DNA from 3 places in the Citrobacter sp. U14242 genome. Region 2 is predicted to be linked to each of the others. Evidence: riboswitches for the same ligand, from Rfam matches in the RefSeq annotation. Region 2 holds a riboswitch; each other region holds the start of a gene.
The links. Region 2 has a riboswitch for thiamine pyrophosphate ahead of thiM (hydroxyethylthiazole kinase). Riboswitches for the same ligand answer to the same signal wherever they lie in the genome.
Positions count from the first base shown of each region.

Region 1: linked by a shared signal. The riboswitch ahead of thiB (thiamine ABC transporter substrate binding subunit) and the one ahead of thiM (hydroxyethylthiazole kinase) in region 2 are both predicted to bind thiamine pyrophosphate.
Region 3: linked by a shared signal. The riboswitch ahead of thiC (phosphomethylpyrimidine synthase ThiC) and the one ahead of thiM (hydroxyethylthiazole kinase) in region 2 are both predicted to bind thiamine pyrophosphate.

Region 1 is NZ_JBKGLW010000007.1:175,695-180,694, forward strand. It holds gene thiQ (thiamine ABC transporter ATP-binding protein ThiQ) at 1-144, opposite strand, end outside; gene thiP (thiamine/thiamine pyrophosphate ABC transporter permease ThiP) at 128-1,738, opposite strand; gene thiB (thiamine ABC transporter substrate binding subunit) at 1,714-2,697, opposite strand; TPP riboswitch at 2,729-2,941, opposite strand; gene sgrR (HTH-type transcriptional regulator SgrR) at 2,975-4,630, opposite strand; gene sgrT (glucose uptake inhibitor SgrT) at 4,730-4,852, shown strand.
Region 2 is NZ_JBKGLW010000001.1:485,406-490,405, reverse strand. It holds gene ACLJXE_RS02230 (GntR family transcriptional regulator) at 1-361, opposite strand, end outside; gene thiD (bifunctional hydroxymethylpyrimidine kinase/phosphomethylpyrimidine kinase) at 413-1,213, opposite strand; gene thiM (hydroxyethylthiazole kinase) at 1,210-1,998, opposite strand; TPP riboswitch at 2,030-2,126, opposite strand; gene ACLJXE_RS02215 (RcnB family protein) at 2,361-2,693, shown strand; gene ACLJXE_RS02210 (fimbrial protein) at 2,750-3,733, opposite strand; gene ACLJXE_RS02205 (fimbrial biogenesis outer membrane usher protein) at 3,745-5,000, opposite strand, start outside.
Region 3 is NZ_JBKGLW010000021.1:22,607-27,606, forward strand. It holds gene thiF (thiazole biosynthesis adenylyltransferase ThiF) at 1-107, opposite strand, end outside; gene thiE (thiamine phosphate synthase) at 100-735, opposite strand; gene thiC (phosphomethylpyrimidine synthase ThiC) at 735-2,633, opposite strand; TPP riboswitch at 2,717-2,942, opposite strand; gene rsd (sigma D regulator) at 2,992-3,480, opposite strand; gene nudC (NAD(+) diphosphatase) at 3,577-4,350, shown strand; gene hemE (uroporphyrinogen decarboxylase) at 4,400-5,000, shown strand, end outside.

The DNA.
Region 1 (5,000 bases), on a different contig from region 2:
AAATCCGGCAATCAGATTCAATAGCGTGCTTTTCCCGGCGCCGCTGGGCCCGAGCACCGCGACTTGCTCACCGCGCGCTACCGATAATGTGAAACGCATGGGTAAGTGGTGATAAAGCCATGTAATATCAATCAGTTTTAACATTTCGTCCCGGCAATTTTTCAATAACGGTAAACAGTGTAAAGCACAGGATCAGCAGCAATAACGCAGTAACAGCGCCATCCTGACTGCGGTAAGATCCAATCTGCTGATACAGATAAAACGGTAGCGTGCGGAAATCCTCGTTGCCAAACAGTGCCACCACACCAAAATCGCCAATCGACAGTACGCAGGCAAAGGCCATCGCCTGCGCCAGCGGGCGCTTCAGGGCCCGTAGTTCAACCACTTTCAGCCGTGACCATCCTTCAATACCCAAAGACTGACACAACATACTGTAGCGTGCGGTCACATCGCGCATCGGGTTTTCCAGCACCTTCAGTGCGTAAGGGATCGCCATCAGCGCATTGGTGAAAATCACGATGGCGTCAGCCGATTCCGGCAATCCAATGCTGTTATTGAGCAGCAAAAAGAACCCGGTGGCCAGCACGATACCCGGCATGGCGAGTATCATCATGCCGCTCAGTTCCAGTGCCTGACCTGCCAATACCTGCTGCCGGGCACGCAGTTCGCGGCTACTCCACAGCAGCATCATAGTCAGAATGACGCACAATATGCCTGCCGCCAGCGCGATGCGCAGTGACGTCCCCAGTGCTTGCCACAGCACTGGCTGCGTAAGCACATCCAGCACATTGCGGTTTAAACCATCGACAATCACCGCCAGCAACGGTGGAAGCAACAGCAACAGAGCGAGAGCAATCAACATTAAGTCAGCCAGTCGGCTGTGTAGACGATCGTCGGGATCGCGCCAGCCTTGTACCAGCGTAGTACCGGGTGCGATTGCGCGACTCAACCGTTGGCTGATTAGTACCAGCGCTAAACAGCAAACCATTTGGATCAGGGCCAGCATAGCCGCCCGCGCGGGATCGTAATCAAAGCTCAGTGCCTGATAGATAGCCAGCTCGATAGTGGTTGCCTGCGGCCCGCCGCCGAGCGACAGCACGGTGGCGAAGCTGGCGAAACACAGCATAAAGATAAGTGCTGCTACGGGAAGGATCTGACGACGCAGCCACGGCCACTCAACAAAACGGAAGAAATGCCAGCCGCGCATCCCTAACTGCGCCGCGAGCTGGCGTTGCTCGCCGGGGATGTTCTCCAGCGATTGCAGCAGTAAACGACTGGCCATCGGCAGGTTGAAAAAGACATGCGCCAGCAGAATACCCTGTAAGCCGTATGGCGAAAACGTCCACTCCAGCCCGAATGTGTGCCAGAGCGAGGCCAGCCAGCCCTGACGACCATATACGCTAAGGATGCCGAATACGGCGACCAGCACCGGCAAGATCAGCGTCATCGCGCACAGGCGCAACAGGGCCAGACGTCCGGGAAAGCGCCGGCGATAGAGCGCTCTGGCGAGGAAAATCGCCGGGATAACGGACAACACTGCGGATAAAAATGCCTGCCAGAAAGAAAAGCGCACCACGTGCCACAGGTAGCTGTCCTGCCAGAGCGATAACCATTCTCCCTGCGGTGCGTTAAACCACAGTGCCAGAAATGCGGCCAGCGCGACAGCCACCATCAATGTGGCAGCTGAAAGCCCTGGGATCAGCCAGCCGGGAATTAACGGCTGACGGCGCGTTGCCATTCGCTAATCCATGCCTGGCGCTGGGCAGCAACTTGCTGCGGGGTAAATTCCAGTGCGTTGACCGGTTTTTCCAGTTGCTCAAATCCTGGCGGCAGGGTGACCTGCGTCACCGGATACATCCAGTTGCCCGTTGGGATCGCATTCTGGAATGCCGGAGATACCATAAATTTCAGGAATTTTTCCGCCAGCTCTGGTTGCTTGCTGGCAGCGGTACGCGCGGCAACCTCCACCTGCAGATAGTGACCTTCGCTAAAGTTGGCGGCGGCGTAGTTACCCTTTTTCTCTTCGATAATATGATAGGCCGGGGAGGTGGTATAACTCAGCACCAGATCGCTTTCACCCTTCAGGAACAGGCCGTAAGCTTCACTCCAGCCTTTGGTGACGGTGACGGTTTTGGCTGCCAGTTTCTGCCAGGCTTCTGGCGCTTTATCACCATAAACTTTCTGCATCCACAGCAGCAGTCCCAGACCCGGCGTGCTGGTGCGCGGGTCCTGATAAATCACACGCCATTTCTGGTCGCTTTCGACCAGTTCTTTCAGGCTTTTCGGCGGGTTTTTCAGCTTGTTTTTATCATAAACGAAGGCGAAATAACCGTAATCAAACGGGACAAAGGTGTCGTTTTTCCATCCGCCTGGCACACTGACTGCACTCTCCGGCACGTTGCTTTTAGCGAACAGCCCGGTTTGCGTAGCGGCTGACAGAAGGTTGTTGTCCAGCCCCAGTACGATGTCAGCTTTGCTATTTTTTCCTTCCATACGCAGGCGGTTCAGCAGCGATACGCCATCCTCCAGCGCGACCAGTTTCAGTTCGCAGTTGCAGTCAGCTTCGAAGGCTTTTTTGATGGTTGGGCCGGGGCCCCAGTCGGCGGCGAATGAATCATAGGTATAGACAGTCAGAACGGGTTTAGCGAAGGCAGGCGCTGCGCACAATAACAGCAGGGGAAGACATTTTTTTAACACTTTGCACCTCAAGAGTTGGGTGGCAAAGGACTTGAGTTGCAGCCTCAAATCCCTTCGCCGGCATTATCCGGATCAGGTTCGACGGGTATTTTCTCAGCCCATACGCGTCATCCTTCACGCTGCCTGCGTTCGCTCACCCCAGTCACATAGTTATCTATGCTCCTGAGGATTCACTCGCTTGCCGCCTTGATGCATCATGAACGATTTAGCGTATATTTGTTTTCTGGCACCCCGTTGAGAACGGCGTTAGTGTAATGATTTTGTTGCCCGGCAGCAATTAAGGATCCGGCGGCGCAAACCAGGCCGATTTAAAATCAAACCAGCCGAGGGTATTCATCCGTAGGCCACGCATACTGCGCTGCCCCTGAATGATCAACCAGTGATGGATCAATGGCACAATGGCTTTAGTGGCGAGTAGCTGTTGACACCACGAAGCCAGACTCATTTCACCGGTTCGCCAGCGGGCGGCATCGTTTTCCCAGTCTCGCGAGATACAGTTTTGCAGCAGCGGGACTTCACATAAATGGGCGAACAGTGAGAAGTCCAACGGCAAGGTGAAGTTAGCGCTGTTGAGCCAGATATCACTGCTGACATCACCCGCATGCCATTGATCGTAGTCGATCTCCTGAATGGTTAACTGTACCTCATGCGCTGCCAGTAACGTCTGCATAATCTGCGCGATGACCCGATGCTCAATATGATCGCGATAGTAGGTGAGCGTCAGGGTTTCCAGCCCGGCGGGCTTTTCACCATGACCAGGCCTGGCGTGATGCCAGCGGGGCAACAATCCGTAAGCAGGGAACCAGTGTCGTTGATACTGCTCGTCAGCGTGGTAGATCAAATTTGTCGGAGAGAGCACGCGGCTTACCCACTCCCGGACATCCTGCCTGGCGCCACGCGCAGTACGTGCATCAAACAGCAGGTAGTAGCATCCTTCTTCCAGCCGGCTCTCGATTGCCTTTTCATCTTCTGTTGGGCCCTGGAGCGTTAACCCGCCTCCGGGTTCTTCACCAATGTCAGGTAACACCCAAACGTTCACTTCGTCGATCAGCGCCCGGTAGCCAAAATAGTCATCGAACGCGTGAATTTTCAGCTGGTTACTGGTGTTGCGCATTACCGCATACGGGCCAGTACCGATGGGATGGCTGGAAAAATTACTCAGCGTTTCCCATTCTCGCGGCAGGATCATGGCGGGCACTTGCCCCAGTAACCAGGGAAGCCAGCGATCCGCTTGCGCAAGATGAATATCCAGCGTCCAGGCCGTGGGGGAGACGATATGCGTAATGTGCGAGTACAGCGGCAACGTATTAATGCGGGTTAGTGAGGCGATCACATCGTCCATTTCCAGCTCGCGGCCGTGGTGAAAATGGATCCCCGGGCGTAGAAAGAATCGCCAGTGCAAAGGTGAAATCTGCTGCCAGTGATGCGCGATGTCAGGTTCCAGTTCCCCATTTTCCTCATTTACACGAATTAAGGCGCTGAAGATTTGCCGGGCGATATGGGTTTCGGAACGGCGTAATGCTGTTCCAGGTAGCAGGTTGCGCATCGGTCGATAATACAGGACGCGCATGATGTGCCGCCCCTGGCGAAAGCTACGGCCGAGGTGGGAAACCAGCATCTGTCGCACGGCCGTTTTGTCGCCGACCAGTTGTACCAGCTGATCGATGCGATCCTGCTCCAGCAGGTCTTCCGCTCGCTGTTGCTGGAGCGCCAACCCGGTATAGAGGAATGTCAGGCGTGAGCGTTTACCCCGGCCGACCTCCGCTTCCCATGTTAACCAGCCACGTTCCTGCATGGTATTGAGCAGGGTTCGCATATGACGGCGAGAGCAGCTAAGCAACTCCGCCAGCTCGTTCAGCGTAGTGTCTTGCGTTTTGCCGTCACAGCATTGCCACAGACGGATAAACTGTTGTTGCAAACGACCAGAAGACATAAAAGGGGAACTCCTGCACAAAACTCAGCAATTTTATTATCCCTATATTAAGCCAATAATAGATTCCGATGAAGCGATGAGACAACGAAGGGGTCATCTATGCGTCAGTTCTATATGAAGTACTTTACCGCGGCAGAGAAATCGTCCTGGTTGGCTTGCCTGAGCGCGCCGCAGCGCTTAAAGATGCTCGAAGAACTGATGCAGTGGGAGGTGACAGCCTGACCTCTGAATTGAGAATTGCAGACATCATGTGTGACTGAGTATTGGTGCAGGCTGTGTCCTGCCATTCTACCCAGCGTCGATGCCAGGTATAATGGCAGGATACAGCCTCTATTCACCCGCCAGCAGATTTTTTCTGCTGGCTTTTTTC
Region 2 (5,000 bases):
CGCGTTTATTCACCCATAGCGTATCCGGCTTTTTACCGCGCAACACCACCTGTTGTGAAAAACCGCGCGCTTCTTTGAGCGAATACTCGAAGATGTTATTGATTTGCGTCCCGTAGCCACGCGCACGCGTCACCACCCCCTCTTCTTCCAGCGCCTGCATCGCTTTCCGCACCGTAATACGTGAAACGCCAGTCAACTGGCTGAGGTCACGCTCACCCGGCAGGATATTACCATGCTCCAGGATCCCACTGCGCACAGCGTTCTTAACCGTTTGAGCGAATTTCATATACAGCGGCGTATTGTCCGCCGCTGAAATACGTTCATTCAGTTGCGCGATAAGCTGGGTATGCGCTTGTTCCATTTATCTTTTTCCTGGCAGCCGTTTCTGTCGCCAGTATACCATTTCTGCTCATCACCACCACGCGTGGAAATGATGCACCGGACCAATCCCCTCGCCCACTTCCAGCGTATCCGCCTGCGCCAGCGCCGCAGAGAGCCACAACTTAGCCTCCTGTACCGTATCAGCCCAGTTAACATGACGTGGACGCAGTGCCGCCAGCGCCGCCGACAGCGTACAACCTGTTCCGTGCGTATTTTTGGTCACTACCCTTGGCGCGGTGAAACGCTGTTCGCCATCACGGGTAAAGAGCCAGTCAGGGCTTTGCTCATCATCCAGATGCCCCCCTTTCATTAATACCGCCTCACAGCCCAGCGCCCGTAGCGCCCGCCCCTGTTCTAACATTTCCTGCTCTGTTCGGGCATGCGATGCCCCGAGCAACGCCGCCGCCTCCGGCAGATTAGGGGTAATTATCGACACTTGCGGTAACAGACGGGTACGCAGCGTTTCAACCGCAGAGGAAGACAACAGCGGATCGCCGCTTTTTGCCAGCATTACCGTATCCAGTACGACGTTTTGTACCCGGTGACGCTGTAAGCGTTCGGCCACGGCTTCGACAATGTCGGTTTCTGCCAGCATGCCGATTTTGGTGGTATCGATGCGCACATCGCTGAACACCGAGTCCAGTTGCGCCGCCACAAAATCGGGTTCAATCCGGTATACCGACTGTACCCCACGCGTGTTTTGCGCCACCAGTGCCGTGATGACTGAACAGCCATAAGCGCCGAGTGCCGAAAAAGTTTTTAAGTCGGCCTGAATCCCTGCGCCACCGCTCGGATCGGTTCCAGCAATGGTTAAGGCGTTAATCCGTTTCATGCGTGCTCCTGGGGGTTCAGATTATAGAGGGCATCGAGAAATGCCGGAATAAAGCTTCCCGGTCCCGTCGATTGTTCAGTGGCGCGTTGTCCGGCTAGCTTCATCCAGCTACAGGCAGAAGCAACATTGTTCAACCGGTCCCCCTCCAGGGCGCAACTGGCTGCAACTACCGCTGACAGTGCGCATCCGGTCCCCACTACCCGCGTCATCAGCGGATCGCCACCATGAATACCCACTGTCCGCTGACCATCGGTGACGTAATCCACTTCGCCGGTAACAACGACAATGGTTCCGACCTCGCGTGCCAATGTTTGTGCGGCCGGAATCGCAGCCAATGCTGTATCGGTGGTATCCACACCGCGCCCACCGGCGTTCATCCCAGCCAGGGCGAGTATTTCTGACGCGTTGCCACGAATGGCAGCCGGGCGCAGCGTAAGTATGTCCAGACAAAAGCGACGACGAAAATCCAGTGCGCCAACGGCAACAGGATCCAGCGTCCAGGGGGTTTTCGCCTGCTGCGCCTGCTCAACGGCGGCACGCATTGCCGTGGCTCGCGCCTGGGTCAGTGTCCCAACATTAATGAGCAGCGCCTGGGCAATAGCAGCAAACTGGCTGGCTTCTTCAGGTTCAATCACCATTGCGGGGGATGCCCCTAAAGCCAGTAGCGTATTGGCGGTAAAACTCTGCACAACGTCATTCGTCATACAGTGTGTCAGTGGGGAAAGCGTTCTAAATTGCTGTAAGGTGTGAGCCGCAAGGGCACGGCTGTGCAGGTCAGGCTGCATGGTTCAACTCCTGCCCGCGTGAAGAAGGGACACGAGCAGTGTCAGACTTCCCTACGCTGGCATTATCCAGATCAGGTGGTACGGGTATTTCTCAGCCTTCACCAGGAAGGGCACCCCGAGTCGTTGAAACACAAATATAATATTCAGGTTTCAGCAACAGGATACTGCCTGCTCTTAACGATGTAAATTGGCGCGGAACAGGCTTTGGCGGTGAAACCGCTGGTTACGGTTGCCGAGTTTCCGTACGTTCATTTACACTTTTTACGAAATGACTGGAGTAATCACAAAATAGTGCTTGTCAAATGTCCTGTTAGCCAGGAATCATACAGGGCTAATTTTGATGACCCGAACAGGTAGAGAGGATGGGTATGAAGAAGAAAATGTTGCTGGGTGCACTACTGCTCGCAAGCAGTGCGGTCCGGGCCGCGCCGGCTGCAACCGCTGCCCCCACAGGTATTGATAAATATGAGTTGAGCAGTTTCATTGCCGACTTTACCCATTTCAAACCTGGTGACACTGTCCCGCCACTGTACCGTACTGATGAATACGCGATTAAACAGTGGAATCAGCGCAACTTACCAGCGCCTACTGCAGGTACCCACTGGACTTACATGGGTGGCGCATATGTCCTGATTAACGATGCCGACGGCAAAATCATTAAAGCCTACGACGGCGAGATTTTTTATCACCGGTAACGAAAATGTACCTTCATAACGAAGGTACATTTTTTAAGCGGATTACATCAGGCTAGTTAGTCATAAGATACTGAAAATATGACTTTGCTTTGTACTTCACCCGGTCGTAGTGATTCCCCTGTCACGTGAACATATTTCGCAATAATAGGGAAAGTGTACTGATTGTTGATTGTCTCCAGTTTAGCTATTCTGTCCATCAGAGTATCCCCCTGTTTTAGGGGAGTCGTCTTGGTACCGTTGTAAATCTGGAACCCGACCCCTTTTGCACCATTCGTCGCGGTATTTTTCAGTATCTTCCCGCTTTCATCCCAGTCACCTCGCGCGATTTTAAAACTGACAGGATTGGTGGTGACGTTGTATACGCCGTTGCAATTCAATATCAGATTTGTGGAGCCTGATTTAGTATTATTTGCTGCCAGCATCTCATTTAACGTAGTATCTGGCATCTTAATTTCATATCGAGGTAATGAGAACTGACAGGTTGTTGGTTTATGCATTACTGTAAAGCTTAAATTCTGTGTAAAAGCAGAATTTCCCGACAAACGTCCGGTAATCCAGCAATAAAGATAAACTAACCAGTTTGATGTACATGAGTTCTCAGATGTAATACTGACTGCCGGGTCACTCAGACTAAACGCATCACCGGAGACTGTCTGCTTAGCCGTCCCTGAATTTACATAACTTGCTGTAATCGTGAATTTTTTGGTATTCAGTGTTTCACTGGCGCTAACTGTTTTCTTTCCAATACTAACGGGAAAATCACTGCTCGTTAGATTGATATTAATTAAAATCTTCTTGCCGCTGCTACTCTGAATAGCAACAATGTAATTCGTTAATGGCGTTGTAAAATATAAGCTATCGCTATTGGCAGTACACGTTATATCGCCACTGGAATTGAGATTCAGTTGATTCGTCGCTGTTCCGGATGTCATATCCAGATTAATTGCCGTCAACCCGCCATTTTTTGTCTGAAATGTACATCCTGCCTGGGCTCCAAAGGATGACAACAGCAGAAATATTAAAAATACGTATCCTTTCATATCTTGCATCCTTAGCGGCAAATATAGACTGTATTCTCATCAATCACCTTATCGAAGGTAATCGTGCAGAATTGTCCCTGCTGTTTATTGACCGCGACGTGTACCGACGCGGGAATGTCGTTGGTGCGAATAAATATCCGGCTGCCCTGACCGACCAAACCGACATGATTACCGGCGTTATCTTCTACCTCATAGCCGAACGACAACGGAGAGCCGTCCGGTCGCTGGGCGAGGAAGTACAAGGGTTTACGCCGATCGGTTTCAAACTCCGTCATCACGACCGCGCCGCGATAGGGTACTGTGCCTTTTCGATTGCCCAGTAACGCCACATCACTATTACTGTCGGAAAGATCCAATATCAGCATATTTTCACGGTACGGCGTCAGACTGTCATAAACCGCGTAACCTTTGCTGTTGGTTGTCAGGTAACGATGTCCCTGCACCGCCGCGCCCTGTAATCCAGGCGCTTTAACAATGGCAAATGTATCCGAAAGCCGAGGAGCTAACGCGACACCCTCTGACCACACCACCAAACCACCCTGAATATTGCCGCTGGCCTGTTGATATTTATTCGATTGGCTATAACTGCTGCCAATGGTTGCCATAGGCGCGCGCCAGGCCAGGTTACCCCCCACCGTTGTCTCGCTCCCCTGCCGCTGATGACTGAAGTTAGCGCCGTAGTTGAATTGATCACGACTACCCGCTACACCGCTTAAGCTGGTGTTATTCGACTGATAACCATCATCATCAAATGTTGTTGAGTTAGAGACAAACAAATCGCGCCGCGGCGTAGAAATACCATCCTCCCACGAGAACGGAATGGAGATATACAGGTTAAAACGCTTATCCTCGTGATTATCCTCATCGTACGTCTGGCTAACGGAAAAGGTATAACTGATACGTTGCCAGGCGTTCGAATAACTCAACTGATAATCTTTGCCCGTCCCACTACGTTGCCAGTAGTCACGCCACAGGCCACTGGCCGTCAGGCCCCCCCAGTTTTCGGGTAATGCTTGATTGATATTAAGCGAAAAACTGTTCTTTCGACCAAAGTCATTCTGGTAATAATCCACAATGTCATAAACATCATTTTCATCATGCCTATAGCTATTTTTGTTATTCGCCCACACGTGATCGTTGAAGGTACGATAATCCTGCGAAGAGTAGCGATAACCCGCCAGCGCAAACTGTGTTCCGGTCTGTGCGATATATTTATTCCACGCAACCTGATAACTCTGCCCGTCAAAAACGCCATTATCCTGTTCGC
Region 3 (5,000 bases), on a different contig from region 2:
AATCCGACTATCAGCACATGGCTTTCGTTCAGCTTTTGCTGGCCTTCAATCGCGATATCGCCAAGCAGGATCTGCCGGCTATAGCGCATAAAATCGCGGTCATTCATCGCCGACTCCCGCAATATCCAGTAGCTGCGCCGTGGCGGTCTGCCAGTCGGCTGCCTGGGTGATGGCGCTGACGACAGCAATGCTGCCGACGCCGGTATTCAGTACCGCAGGCGCGCGCTCAAGGCTGATGCCACCAATCGCGACGGTAGGGTAGTCGGCCAGCCGTTCAATGTGGCTGGCGAGTTGTACCAACCCTTGCGGGGCGGACGGCATCTGTTTGGTTTGCGTCGGGAAGACGTGACCGAGTGCGATATAAGAAGGGCGAGCCGCCAGCGCCACATCAATTTCCATATCATCGTGAGTGGAAACACCAAGGCGCAACCCCGCCGCCTGAATCGCTTTCAGGTCGGTGGTTTCGAGGTCTTCCTGCCCCAGATGTACGCCATATGCGTTGTGTTTAACAGCCAGTCGCCAGTAATCGTTGATAAACAGGCGAGCATCATAACGACGCGCCAGCGCGATAGTGGCAACAACGTCTGCTTCGACCTCTTCATCATGCTTGTCTTTGATACGCAACTGGATAGTACGCACGCCAGCCCCCAGCAGACGTTCAATCCACTCGACGCTATCTACGACCGGGTAAAGTCCGAGGCGGAATGGCACGGAGGGAAAATCAGGTTGATACATCAGGCTTCCTCCCGTTTCAGATAGATTTCACCACCTTTGGCGCGGAAGTTTTCGGACATGTCCGCCATCCCCACTTCAATCGTCTGTGCAGCGGCGTAGTCCCGCACTTCCTGGCTGATTTTCATCGAGCAGAACTTCGGCCCGCACATGGAGCAGAAGTGGGCGACCTTGCCGGATTCCTGCGGCAGGGTTTCATCGTGATAAGCGCGAGCGGTGAACGGATCGAGCGCGAGGTTAAACTGATCTTCCCAACGGAATTCGAAGCGCGCTTTCGACATGGCGTTATCGCGGATCTGCGCGCCCGGATGGCCTTTCGCCAGGTCGGCAGCATGCGCGGCGATTTTGTAAGTAATCAGCCCCTGTTTCACATCTTCTTTGTTCGGCAGGCCAAGGTGTTCTTTTGGTGTTACGTAGCAGAGCATGGCACAGCCAAACCAGCCAATCATCGCCGCACCAATGCCTGAAGTGAAGTGGTCATAACCTGGCGCAATATCGGTGGTTAGCGGCCCTAAGGTATAAAACGGTGCTTCGTGGCAGTGTTCCAGTTCTTCTGTCATGTTGCGCTGGATCATATGCATTGGCACATGACCTGGGCCTTCAATCATCACCTGCACATCATATTCCCAGGCAATTTTGGTCAGTTCACCCAGCGTATGCAGCTCAGAGAACTGTGCTTCGTCGTTGGCATCCTGAATCGAGCCTGGACGCAGGCCGTCGCCCAATGAGAGCGAAACATCGTAGGCGGCGCAGATTTCACAGATCTCGCGGAAGTGCTCAAACAGAAAGTTCTCTTTGTGATGGGAGAGGCACCACTTCGCCATAATAGAGCCACCGCGCGAGACAATACCGGTCAAACGCCTGGCGGTCATCGGTACATAGCGCAGCAGTACGCCCGCATGAATGGTGAAGTAGTCCACCCCTTGTTCGGCCTGCTCCAGCAGCGTATCGCGGAAGGCTTCCCAGGTGAGATCCTCAGCGATCCCGTTGACCTTTTCCAGCGCCTGGTAGATCGGTACGGTACCAATTGGCACCGGGCTGTTACGCAGGATCCACTCGCGGGTTTCATGAATATAACGACCGGTGGAGAGGTCCATTACCGTATCGGCACCCCAACGGGTAGACCACACCAGTTTTTCTACCTCTTCTTCGATGGAGGAGGTGACTGCCGAATTACCGATGTTGGCATTCACCTTCACCAGGAAATTACGACCGATAATCATCGGTTCTGATTCCGGGTGGTTGATGTTAGCTGGAATAATGGCGCGTCCGGCAGCGACCTCGTCACGCACGAATTCCGGAGTGATGTTTTCCGGCAGACGCGCACCAAAGTTCATCCCCGGATGCTGGTGGCGCAATACTTCACTGCGAATACGCTCACGGCCCATGTTTTCGCGGATGGCGATAAACTCCATCTCCGGGGTGACAATTCCCTGACGCGCGTAGTGCAACTGGGTCACGCATTTACCGGATTTAGCGCGTTTTGGTGTCAGTAACCCGCTAAAGCGCAGCGCATCAAGGCCATCATCGGCCAGGCGCTCTTTGGTGTAAGCGGAGCTGCGATCGTCTAACTCTTCGCTATCATTGCGCGCCGTAATCCACGGTTGGCGTAGTTTTGCCAGGCCCTGTTGAACGTTAATTGCCACGTCAGGGTCGCCGTACGGACCGGAGGTGTCGTAAACCGGAACGGCTTCATTCTCTTCAAATTGAGGATTATCTTTCGTGCCGCCAGTTAGCGTTGGGCTAAGCTGAATTTCGCGCATCGGGATGCGGATATCCGGCTGCGAGCCGGTGATATAGATGCGTCTTGACTCAGGAAAGGCGGTCCCTTCCAGGGTATCAATAAAGTGTTGGGCTTGAGCGCGCTGTTCGCGGCGTGATGGTTTAGTAGTGGCAGACATAGCTCATTCCAGATAAAAGTAAGGATATGGCTTGTCAGACGACGGATGAAGCAAGAGAGAAGATCGCCAGAAGGCGATGCTATTGCAGATTGACTCTTGTTCCCTTCGCAGGTATTAGCCTGATCAGGTTCCGCGGATCCCGAATTAACGGTCTCAGCCTTTTCCACGTCATCCTTCGCGCTGCCTCTTCGTTGGCTTCGTCTGCTCACTCCAGTCACTTACTTATGTAAGCTCCTGGAGGTTCACTGACTTGCCGCCTTGACGCATCACGAATGCTTTTGTGGAAAATAAGCACTCCGACAAGAAGTAACCTCAAAAAGAGGTAATGAATGTAAACTACGCGTTAATGCGACAAATCTCAAGCAGGGCGTTTGATCATTGCGTTGTCATGCATCGCATCAAACACCAGCATGATCAGCTTATCTTCCAGCACGAATCGGGCTTCCAGTGCTTCGCCGAGATCCGATAAAACTTTTTGAAATTCAAGGAAGTTATCATGATCGATAGCCGTTTCCAGACTGGAATCATAGTAGTCCATGATCTGCTGTGTATTGGCTTCCAGCAGTGGCCAAATTTTTGTGGCTTTTAAAAGCTGCCCGTTCCCTTCCAATTTATGCAGAATACGTTCATAAATACTGAAGTGTCCGGTGGAGAGGTAATCGACCAGGCTCTGACAAAAATCATCCAGCGCTTTTTCATTGAGTCGCATGTACGATTCTTTGCCAGGCTTAATGCCAACCAGATTGTAGTAAGCCACGAGCAGGTGCTTACGTACATGTAGCCAGCGATCAACCAGTTTATTACTTCCTCTGACGTGTTCCGTCAGGCTTTCCAGCTGGTTTAGCATGATTGACTCCGCAAGATGGTGTTAAAAAACTGCTCACCGATAAATGTAAAAATAATGTAAACAACATGCCTGTGAAGCAAAGGTTGCGCAAGAGATATGGATCGTATAATTGAAAAATTAGATAGCGGCTGGTGGATTGTCAGTCATGAGCAAAAATTATGGTTGCCTCGTGGCGAACTGCCCTACGGTGAAGCGGCAAGATTTGATTTAGTAGGCCAGCGCGCCCTGCCAATAGGCGAATGGGAAGGGGATACTGTCTGGTTGGTGCAGCAGCCGCGCCGGCATGATATGGGTTCAGTGCGCCAGGTTATCGACCAGGATGTGGGCCTGTTTCAACTGGCCGGACGTGGCGTGCAACTGGCTGAATTCTACCGCTCGCATAAATTCTGCGGCTACTGTGGCCATCCTATGCACCCGAGTAAAACTGAGTGGGCGATGTTGTGTGGTCATTGTCGTGAACGTTATTACCCGCAAATTGCCCCCTGCATTATTGTTGCTATTCGCCGTGATGACACCATCCTGCTTGCTCAGCATGTTCGCCATCGTAATGGCGTGCATACCGTGCTGGCGGGTTTTGTTGAAGTGGGGGAAACCTTAGAACAAGCGGTGGCGCGTGAAGTGATGGAAGAGAGTGGCATTAAGGTGAAAAACCTGCGCTATGTCACTTCCCAACCCTGGCCGTTCCCGCAATCTTTGATGACCGCATTTATGGCTGAGTATGATAGTGGCGAGATTGTTATCGATCCGAAAGAGCTGCTGGAAGCGAACTGGTATCGCTACGACGATTTACCGCTCTTACCGCCGCCGGGTACCGTCGCGCGCCGACTGATCGAAGATACCGTGGCGATGTGTCGGGCTGAGTACGAGTGAAGAACGAGTAATGATACACTGGCGGTCTGACGCTAAAAGGAAGATAAAAATGACCGAACTGAAGAACGATCGTTACCTGCGTGCGCTGCTGCGCCAGCCCGTTGATGTGACTCCGGTATGGATGATGCGCCAGGCGGGCCGCTATTTGCCGGAGTACAAAGCCACTCGTGCCGAGGCGGGCGATTTCATGGCGTTGTGCAAAAATGCCGAGCTGGCCTGTGAAGTGACGCTGCAGCCGCTGCGCCGCTATCCGCTCGATGCAGCGATCCTCTTTTCGGACATTCTGACTATCCCGGATGCGATGGGGCTTGGGCTCTATTTTGAAGCCGGGGAAGGCCCACGCTTTACCTCTCCTGTCACCAGTAAGGCTGATGTGGAAAAACTGCCCGTTCCAGACCCGGAAGATGAACTGGGCTACGTCATGAACGCAGTGCGCACCATTCGGCGTGAGCTGAAAGGTGAAGTGCCGCTGATCGGCTTCTCCGGCAGCCCGTGGACGCTGGCGACCTATATGGTTGAAGGTGGCAGTAGCAAAGCCTTCACCGTGATTAAAAAGATGATGTATGCCGATCCAAAAGCGCTACATCTGTTGCTTGATAAGCTGGCGAAAAGCGTCACCCTATACCTGAACGCACAGATCAAAGCAGGTG